DNA from 2 places in the Salinicola sp. MIT1003 genome. Region 2 is predicted to be linked to the other one. Evidence: predicted binding sites of a transcription regulator. Region 2 holds the regulator's gene; the other holds the start of a gene.
What was found. Region 2 encodes sigma-54, which starts transcription at its own class of promoters, with help from an activator protein. Its sites were predicted from a motif close to TGGCACNNNNNTTGCTNT; they were not measured.
Positions count from the first base shown of each region.

Region 1 (4,603 bases), on a different contig from region 2:
CATCGCTGGAGAAATCCGGTGTGGACGCATGAGGATGGTTCGATCGCGGAATGGTAACGGCACGCTCGATAGCCGCCTGCGCGAGTGAATCGCAGTGTTGCCCGGTGCGCGAACTCCTCACATATACCCCATATGCTCCGGGTTCTGTGCGCCGGGCGCCTTGCGCTTCAGCTCGCTCGGCTGGCTCTCGAGCGCACCGTACTTGGCGCTCAGCCGTCTTCGCTCGCCGACGCAGAGCGCCCAGAAATGCGCGGCTTGGCTGGTTTTTGAGCGCTCCGTACCTGGCGCTCTGCTGGCTACGCTCGATCATGCGATTTAGACCGGCCGAAACGAGGAGAGAGAAATGAACGAGACACGCAAGTTCGCCCTGGAATCGGCGCTGCGCGAGCGGCCGCTGGTCGCCATTCTGCGCGGGATCACGCCGGAAGAGATCGATGCGGTGTTCGATGCGCTGGTGGCGTCGGGCTTCAAGCTGATCGAGATTCCGCTCAATTCGCCGCGGGCGTGGGACAGCATTGCGGCGATCGCCAGGCGTTGCCCGGACGACGTGGTGATTGGCGCCGGCACGGTGCTGGATCCGGTTCATGCCGAGCGGTTGGCGACGCTCGAGGCGCCGCTGCTGATCACGCCCAACACCGACCCTGAAGTGATCCGGGCGGGCGTCGAGCACGGCCTGGCGCCGATGATCGGCTGCATGACGCCGAGCGAGGCGCTGGCGGCAGCCAGGGCGGGAGCGACGGCGCTCAAGCTGTTCCCGGCGGCGGACCTGGGGACGGGCTATTTCAAGTCCATCAACGCGATCCTGCCCAAGGGCTTGCCGGTGCTGGCGGTCGGCGGTATCGACAAGAGCAACATGAGCGAGTGGCATGCTCATGGCGTGGCCGGCTTCGGCTTCGGCAGCAATCTCTACAAGCCGGGACGCAGCGCCGACGAGGTGGGCCGGATCGCCGCCGAGCTGGTCGAGGAGTGGCGCCGCCTGCGCGAAGTCGCCAGCCACGCGGAGCAGCTGGAACGCGAGGCCGACGCATGAGCGGTGCGGCACCCGATCGTCTGATCGTCATCGACTGGGGCACCAGCAACTTCCGGGCGTTTCTGGTCGACACGGCCAGCGGCGAGGTGCTGGACAGCCGGCGTTCGGCCTCCGGCCTGCGCGCGCTGAGCCAGAGCGAATTCCCCCACTACTGCGCGTCGCAGACCGACGACTGGCGGAATGGCGGCGGCGCGGCTTCGGGCGCCGAGGGCGCGGCTTCGGGCGCTGAAACAGTCCCGGTCTATCTGGCCGGGATGGTGGGTTCGGCGCGGGGCTGGTTCGAGGCGCCGCAGCTGGAGCTGCCGGCCACGGCCGCCGACCTGGCGGACAACGTGGTCGCCGCGCCCGGGCTCGATAACGTCTGGATCGTGCCGGGCGTCAAGCAGGTGACGCCGGAGCATGTCGACGTGATGCGCGGCGAAGAGGTCCAGGCGTTCGGCGCGCTGGCGCTGGCGGGCGTCGACAGCGGCGATTGCTGCCTACCGGGCACCCACAGCAAGTGGGCGCGGCTCGAGGGCGGTCGAATGACCGAGTTCACCACGGTAATGACCGGCGAGCTCTATCACGCCGTGCGCTTCCACACCTTGCCGGGGGAGCCGGCCCGCGACGAGGCGCCGTTCGACGAGTCGGCGTTCCGGCTGGGCGTTTCCCGGGCGGGTTGCCCCGGCGGCGTGATGCATGCGCTGTTCGAGGCGCGCAGCCGGCATCTCTATGCCGGGCTCGAAGCAGGGCAGGTGGGCAGCTTCCTCTCCGGCGTGCTGATCGGGGAAGAGGTACACGCCATGCGAAAGGCTCGCCCCGGGCTCGATACCGTGCGGCTGGTCGGCGCCGATTCGCTGCGCGAGAGCTATACCCTCGCGCTGGAAGCCGCCGGCATCCGTGTCGAGGCGGTCGACAGCGACCGGGCCACGCTGGCCGGGGTAATGGCGGTCGCTGCACGCCACGCCGGGCGATAACGGCGCGCACGTACGCGACGGCGCACCATCATGGTGCATTGCTGCGCGTTCCGGTACCACGAAATCGATGACGACGGCCCGGGATATTCACGAATATCCCGGGCCGTCGTGTTTGGCATGATCCGTGCTACCTTCACCTATACGTCTGCTGACAAGCAGCCGATCGCGTACGACATGACGAGGTGAAGCGATGCGGGTGATGCCATGACACAGCCGGCTCTGAACAAGCCACCCATGCTGGTGTTTACCGATCTCGATGGGTCGCTGCTGGATCACGACACCTACGACTGGCAGCCGGCCTCGGCCTGGCTCTCGCGTCTCGAGCAGCAGGCGATTCCGGTCATTCCCACCACCAGCAAGACGCGCGCCGAACTGTTGGCGCTGCGCCAGGAACTGGGGCTCGAACAGACCCCGTTCATTGCCGAAAACGGCGCGGTGATCGGGCTGCCGCCTTCCTGGCAGCACGCCCGGCTGGATCGTGATCCTGCCTCGCCGGATGGCCTGGTGGTCAAGACGCCGAGCATGGACGTCGACTATATACGGCGGCGCCTGGACGTGGTCCGTGAACGTCACGATCTGCGCTTTCGGCGCATGGGCGAAATGGATCTGGCCGAAGTTCAGGCGCTGACCGGCCTCAGCGCCGCCGGTGCCGAGCAGGCCATGGCCCGAGAAGGCAGCGAGCCGCTGGTGTGGGAAGACGACGACATCAAACTGCAGGCATTGCACGAGACACTGCGTGTCGACGGCCTGCGCCTGACCCGCGGCGGACGCTTCTGGCACGTGATGGGCGCGGTCGACAAGGGCCAGGCGTCGGACTGGCTGGTGGCGCGCTTCGAGGCGCTGCGCGGCTATCGCCCGCGGACGATCGGCCTGGGCGATGGCCCCAACGATCTGGCGCTGCTGGCGGCCACCGACATGGCGGTCGTCATCGCCGCCAGTCACGGCCAACCGATGCCGCTGGAAGGTTCGCAGGTCTATCGGACCCGGGCCCAGGGACCGGCGGGGTGGTCGGAAGGCGTATCCCACTGGTTGACCCAAGCGCTGGGGTGATAAGCGAACGGCTCGCCCTGAAACGGATGGCGTTGAGATGAATCGAGTCGAGATGAACGAGGTCGAGACGAATGGGGTCGAGATGAATGAGGTTGAACGGATAGTCCGATAGCAGGCGTCAGGGACTGACGCCAGGACGACAACATCACGAGGACTCCTCATGAGTGACTTTTATCAGAACGGTATCGTTACCAACTTCCACAACCTCACCCGCCGCTCGGTGGAGGCGCTGGAAACCGATCTCAAGCAGTTCTCGCGCAGCCGGCCGATGGGGTTGATCCTGCCGTCGCTGTATTCGGAGCTGGAAGGGCCGGCGCTTTCGCACATCGTCGACGAGCTGTGCAAGGTGCCTTATCTCAGCGAGATCGTCATCGGCCTGGATCGCGCCGATCGCGAGCAGTTCTTGAAGGCACGCGAGTTCTTCTCGCGCCTGCCGCAGCATCACCGCATCCTGTGGAACGATGGCCCGCGTCTCCAGGCGCTGCAGCAGGAACTGGCCGGGGAAAATCTGGCGCCGCTGGAGCCGGGCAAGGGCTGCAATGTGTGGTATTGCTCCGGTTACGTGCGCGCTTCCGGCAAGACCGAGGCGGTGGCGCTGCATGACTGCGATATCGTCACCTACGATCGCGGCCTGCTGGCGCGGCTGATCTATCCGGTGGCGAACCCGCGATTCCACTACGAGTTCTGCAAGGGCTACTACTCACGGATCGCCTCCGGCAAGCTCAACGGTCGTGTGGCGCGGCTGATGGTCACGCCGCTGATCCGGGCGTTCAAGATGATCTACGGGCCGCTGCCTTATCTGGACTATCTCGACAGTTTCCGCTATCCGATCTCCGGCGAGTTCTCGATGCGGGCCGATGTGCTCGATGGCATTCGCATTCCCAGCGACTGGGGGCTGGAAATCGGCGTGCTTTCCGAGGTGCATCGCAACTTCTCGACCAAGCGGCTGTGCCAGGTCGATATCGCCGATGCCTACGATCACAAGCATCAGCCGGTGTCGGAAGACGATCCGTCGGGTGGTCTGAACCGCATGAGCATGGATATCGCCAAGGCGATGTACCGCAAGCTGGCGACGCTCGGCGTGGAGATGAGCGTCGAGAGCTTCCGTACCGTCAAGGCGACCTACTATCGCGTGGCGCTGGATCTGATCGAAGCCTACGATCACGACGCGGCGATGAACGGGCTCAAGCTCGACCGCCACAGCGAGGAGGCAGCGGTGGAGCTGTTCGCCGACAACATCATGCAGGCCGGCGCCGCGTTCTTCGAATCACCCCGCGACAAGCCGTTCATCCCCAGCTGGAACCGGGTGCAGGCCGCCATTCCCGACCTGCAGGACCGGCTCTACGAGGCGGTGGAGCTGGATAACAGCGGCGACGTGTAGGCGCCGCTGCCGCCGACCGAACGGCAGCCTGGGCGGGCGGTGCCATCGTTTCGATTCACCGCCCGCGTCGGGTCTGTTGCCGTTTCCTTCACGACCGCGCCCCGATACGCGTCAGGGCTGCACCAGCCACAGGCTGCGGTAGGGGCGCAGGATATCGCGTTCTTCCGGATGCGGGTTCCAGCGCTT
Region 1 is NZ_MCAP01000055.1:30,089-34,691, forward strand. It holds gene dgoD (galactonate dehydratase) at 1-57, shown strand, start outside; gene BC443_RS14410 (2-dehydro-3-deoxy-6-phosphogalactonate aldolase) at 344-1,030, shown strand; gene BC443_RS14415 (2-dehydro-3-deoxygalactonokinase) at 1,027-1,986, shown strand; gene BC443_RS14420 (HAD-IIB family hydrolase) at 2,191-3,036, shown strand; gene BC443_RS14425 (glycosyl transferase) at 3,197-4,417, shown strand; gene BC443_RS19145 (sugar phosphorylase) at 4,529-4,603, opposite strand, start outside.
Region 1: BC443_RS14420 (HAD-IIB family hydrolase) is a predicted target of sigma-54. The motif match lies at 2,100-2,117, and genes of this name have one in related genera.

Region 2 (4,603 bases):
CGCATGGAGTGACACGTCTTCTGTGTTACGTCAGCATGACCAGCGCATGCGCGGTGATCGCTTCGACGCCTGGATCGACGAAGACCGTATGCGCCTGACCGATAACGTGCAGGGGTACCTGCCACAGCAATCCCAATCACAGCAATCCCAGTCACAGCAATCTGAGGATCAAGGATCATGAGGCGAGAACTCGGCCAACTCCTGGTGCTTACCGCGCTGGGCTTCACCAGCCTTCCGACCATGGCACTGGAAAGCGATGCCAGCGCGCCGATCGAGATCGCCGCCGACCAGCTCGAGCTCGACGACCGTCAGGGTACCGCGGTCTATACCGGCAGCGTCGACATGCAGCAAGGCAGCATGAACCTGAAGGCCGCACGCGTCGACATCCAGCGAGCCGACGACGGCCAGGTCAGCCAGGTCACAGCCAAGGGCGGCGGTGGCGAGCGCGCCTATCTCGAACAGCGGCCGGCCCCCGACGAAGCGATCGTCAAGGGGTGGGGCGATACCGTCATCTATCATGCCGCCGAGCGCCGCGTGGAACTGGTCGGCAACGCCGAACTGCATCAGGCCGGCGACACCTTCGATGGCGCCTACGTCGAATACTATCTCGACTCGCGCCGCGTCCAGGCTCGTTCCAGCCAGGACGGCGACGGCAGCGGCGACGGTCGCGTTCGCATGACCCTCACGCCGCGCAACGCTTCCGAGCAGCCGTCCCAATAGTTCTTACAGTCATGACTCCAGAGAAGATTCGGGCTCTGTTTCCGACCATGCCCACCGGGCCCGAATCGCTCTGCGCCGCGTCGCCACAAGGACCGTATCCATGAAAACGCTAACGGCCGCCAATCTGGCCAAGAGCTACAAGGGACGTCGCGTCGTCCACGATTTCAGCCTGACCCTGCGCCAGGGCAGCATCGTTGGCCTGCTCGGCCCCAACGGCGCCGGCAAGACCACCTCCTTCTACATGATCGTCGGCCTGGTCAAGGCCGATGCCGGCAGCGTTCATATTGACGACCACGACCTCAGCCGTGCACCGATGCACGACCGGGCCCGAGCCGGGATCGGTTATCTGCCGCAGGAAGCCTCGATCTTTCGCAAACTGAGTGTCGCCGACAACATCATGGCCATTCTCGAGACGCGCAAGGATCTGGACCGCGCCGGGCGACGCGAACAGCTCGAGCGGCTGCTCGCCGATTTTCACGTCGACCATATTCGCGACAACCTCGGCATGAGCCTGTCCGGCGGCGAACGCCGGCGCGTCGAGATCGCCCGCGCGCTGGCCACGGAGCCGGCCTTTGTCCTGCTCGACGAGCCCTTCGCCGGCGTCGATCCGATCTCGGTCGGTGATATCAAGAGCATCATCCGCCAGCTCCGCGATCGGGAGATCGGCGTTCTCATCACCGATCACAACGTGCGCGAAACGCTGGACATCTGCGACAACGCCTACATCGTCGGCGACGGACAGATCATTGCCGAGGGCCGCCCGGATGCCATCCTCGACAACCAGCGCGTTCGCGACGTCTATCTTGGCCACGAATTCCGGTTATAATCCGATTTCCCGCCCTATCCTGTTTCTTTCCGGCGGCCAGCCCTACCTGAGCCGCCCTTAGTGGCATGTTTCTTGCATAAATCGTTGCATGTCGTCAGATCAATCAGTAACGTGGCTATTCCCTCGTTGATTATGACGTCCGTTTCGCCATGTCCATGAAGCCTTCGCTGCAACTCAGAGTCGGCACGCAGTTGACCATGACGCCTCAGCTTCAGCAGGCGATTCAACTGCTGCAGCTGTCGACGCTCGACCTGTGCCAGGAGATTCAACAAGCGCTCGAATCCAATCCGATGCTGGAGCTGGAAGAGCCGTACTCGGAGCAGGAGACCCAGGAGACGCCGGAAGACGACTGGTCCAGCGACATTCCCGAAGAGCTGGCGCTCGACAGCGACTGGAGCGACACCTATCAGGACGCCACCGCCGGATCGCTGGGCAGCAGCAGTGGCAGCGAAGAGGCGCCGGATTTCGACCGCAACGCCGCTGCCACCAGTCTGCACGACCACCTTTTGTGGCAGATGGCGATGGGCGATTTCGACGACCGCGAGCGCGAGCTGGGCGAATGTCTGATCGACGCGATCAATGACGACGGCTACTTCACCGGCTCGCTCGACGAGCTGGCCCTCAGCCTCCGCACCCAGCGCGGCGACCGCGTGACCACGGCGGATCTCGAACACATGCTGATGCGCCTGCAGCAGTTCGACCCCACCGGGGTCGGCGCCCGCGACCTGCGCGAATGCCTGCTGCTCCAGCTCGGCACGCTGGACACGGATACCCCGCTGCTGCCACAAGCCAAACGCCTGGTGCGCCAGTTTCTTGAGGCCTTGGCTGGCAACGATCGGCGACTGCTCAAACGCCGACTGCGGCTCGAGGACGACGAACTCGACAGCGTCATCGCAATGATCCGCACGCTCGAACCACGCCCCGGGCAGCGCTTCGATACCAGCCGCGACGACTACGTGATTCCCGACCTCGTCGCCACGCCCTCCCCCGAGGGCTGGCGCATCGAGCTCAACGCCGAGGCGCTGCCGCGTCTGCGCATCCAGCCCGACTACGCCGCCCTGATCAAGCGCGCCGACAAGAGTGACGACAACACCTTCCTGCGCCAGCATCTGCAAGAGGCCCGCTGGCTGCTCAAGAGCCTGTCGAGCCGCAACGACACGCTGCTGCGTGTCGGCCGGGAGATCATGTCGCGCCAGGTCGATTTCCTCGAGCGCGGCGAAGAAGCCATGAAGCCGCTGATCCTGGCCGATATCGCCGGTAGCGTCGACATGCACGAGTCGACGATTTCCCGTGTCACGACCCAGAAGTACATCCACACGCCACGCGGCGTGTTCGAGCTCAAGTACTTCTTCTCGAGCCAGGTGGGCGGTCAGCGCGGGGAAGGCGACAGCTATTCGAGCACGGCGATTCGCGCCCGGATCAAGAAGTTCATCGGCGAAGAGCCCCCCAGGAAGCCGCTCTCGGACAGCAAATTGGTCGAATTGCTTGCCCAGTCCGATATCTGCGTTGCCAGGCGCACCGTGGCCAAATATCGGGAAGCCATGGGCATTCCCTCGTCCAGCGAACGCAAGCGCCTTTCCTGACGTCCCGACTGCACGACGAGGCAAAATCGATCCAGGGCTCGCCAAACCGGGCGATATCGATCACGATGCCTTTGCAGTGACCTGAAAAGGGTTACAATCAAAAGTGCCATCTGCCGCAACAGGAGTGTGTCATGCAAGTGAACGTTACCGGCCACCATGTCGAGCTGACCGATGCCCTCCGGGACTATGTCGGAGAAAAACTCGTTCGTTTGGAGCGTCACTACGACAACATCACCAATGTTCAGGTCACCCTGAGTGTCGAGAAGGAGCGCCAACAGGCAGCCTGTACCCTGCATGCCGCAGGCGGCGATCTGCACGCCGAAGCCAGCGATACCGACATGTATGCCGCCATCGATTCACTGGCCGACAAACTCGACCGTCAACTGGTCAAACACAAAGAGAAGGCACAAGCCCGCGCCCAAGGCGCCGGCGCCCGTTAACGCCTGATGATGACACTGGAAAGCATTCTGCCTCCCGAACGCACCCTTTACGGGGTCACGGGGGGCAGCAAAAAACGTCTGCTGGAATTTTTCAGCACCTTCATCGCCCAAAACACACCCAGCCTGGACAGCCAGGAAGTCTTCAGCCGCCTGATCGGCCGTGAGCGACTGGGCAGCACGGGGATCGGCAACGGCGTTGCCATCCCCCACGCGCGCAGCCCTCACTGCAAGGGGCCGATCGCGGGATTCATGCGCCTGAAGGACGCCATCGACTTCGACGCGATCGATGGTGAACCGGTGGATCTGGTATTCGTGCTGCTGGTACCGGAGGAAGCGGACGATACCCACCTTTCGCTACTGGCCGAAGTCGCCGGCGTCATGAATCAGGGCAGCGTCAGACAGCAGTTGCGTCACGCAGAGACTCAGCAAGCGCTGCACGACGCGCTGATCGATGCCATCCGTCATCACCAACCCAGCGATAACGGCTACTAGAGATGCAACTCGTCATCATCAGTGGTCGCTCCGGTTCGGGAAAATCGATCGCCCTGCAGGCACTGGAAGACCTGGGCTACTATGCCATCGACAACCTCCCGGCCAACCTGCTGGCGCCACTGATCGACGAACTGCGCAGCGCCCCGCCCACACGCCCCAACGTGGCGGTCAGTATCGATGCCCGCAACCTGCCGGAAGCGCTGGAGCGCTTCCCGGTCCTGTTGAACGCAGTACGTGAACGCGGAATCGACACGCAGGTCGTCTATCTCACCGCCGATGCCAAGATTCTGCTGGAACGCTACTCGGCGACCCGACGACGCCACCCGCTGACCCGCGGCAACGACATGACCTTGGCCGAGGCGATCGATCACGAGCAGGAATATCTTGCACCGATTCGCCGCATGTCCGATCTGGTGATCGATACTCAGGGGCTCTCGGTCCACGAACTCCGTGCACGGATCGGAGAACAGGTCGCCAGGCACACCGGTGGCCGTTTGACGTTGACCTTCGAATCCTTCGGCTTCAAACGTGGCGTTCCGCTG
Region 2 is NZ_MCAP01000058.1:92,425-97,027, forward strand. It holds gene lptC (LPS export ABC transporter periplasmic protein LptC) at 1-181, shown strand, start outside; gene lptA (lipopolysaccharide transport periplasmic protein LptA) at 178-720, shown strand; gene lptB (LPS export ABC transporter ATP-binding protein) at 821-1,546, shown strand; gene BC443_RS16355 (RNA polymerase factor sigma-54) at 1,696-3,129, shown strand; gene raiA (ribosome-associated translation inhibitor RaiA) at 3,261-3,569, shown strand; gene ptsN (PTS IIA-like nitrogen regulatory protein PtsN) at 3,579-4,061, shown strand; gene rapZ (RNase adapter RapZ) at 4,064-4,603, shown strand, end outside.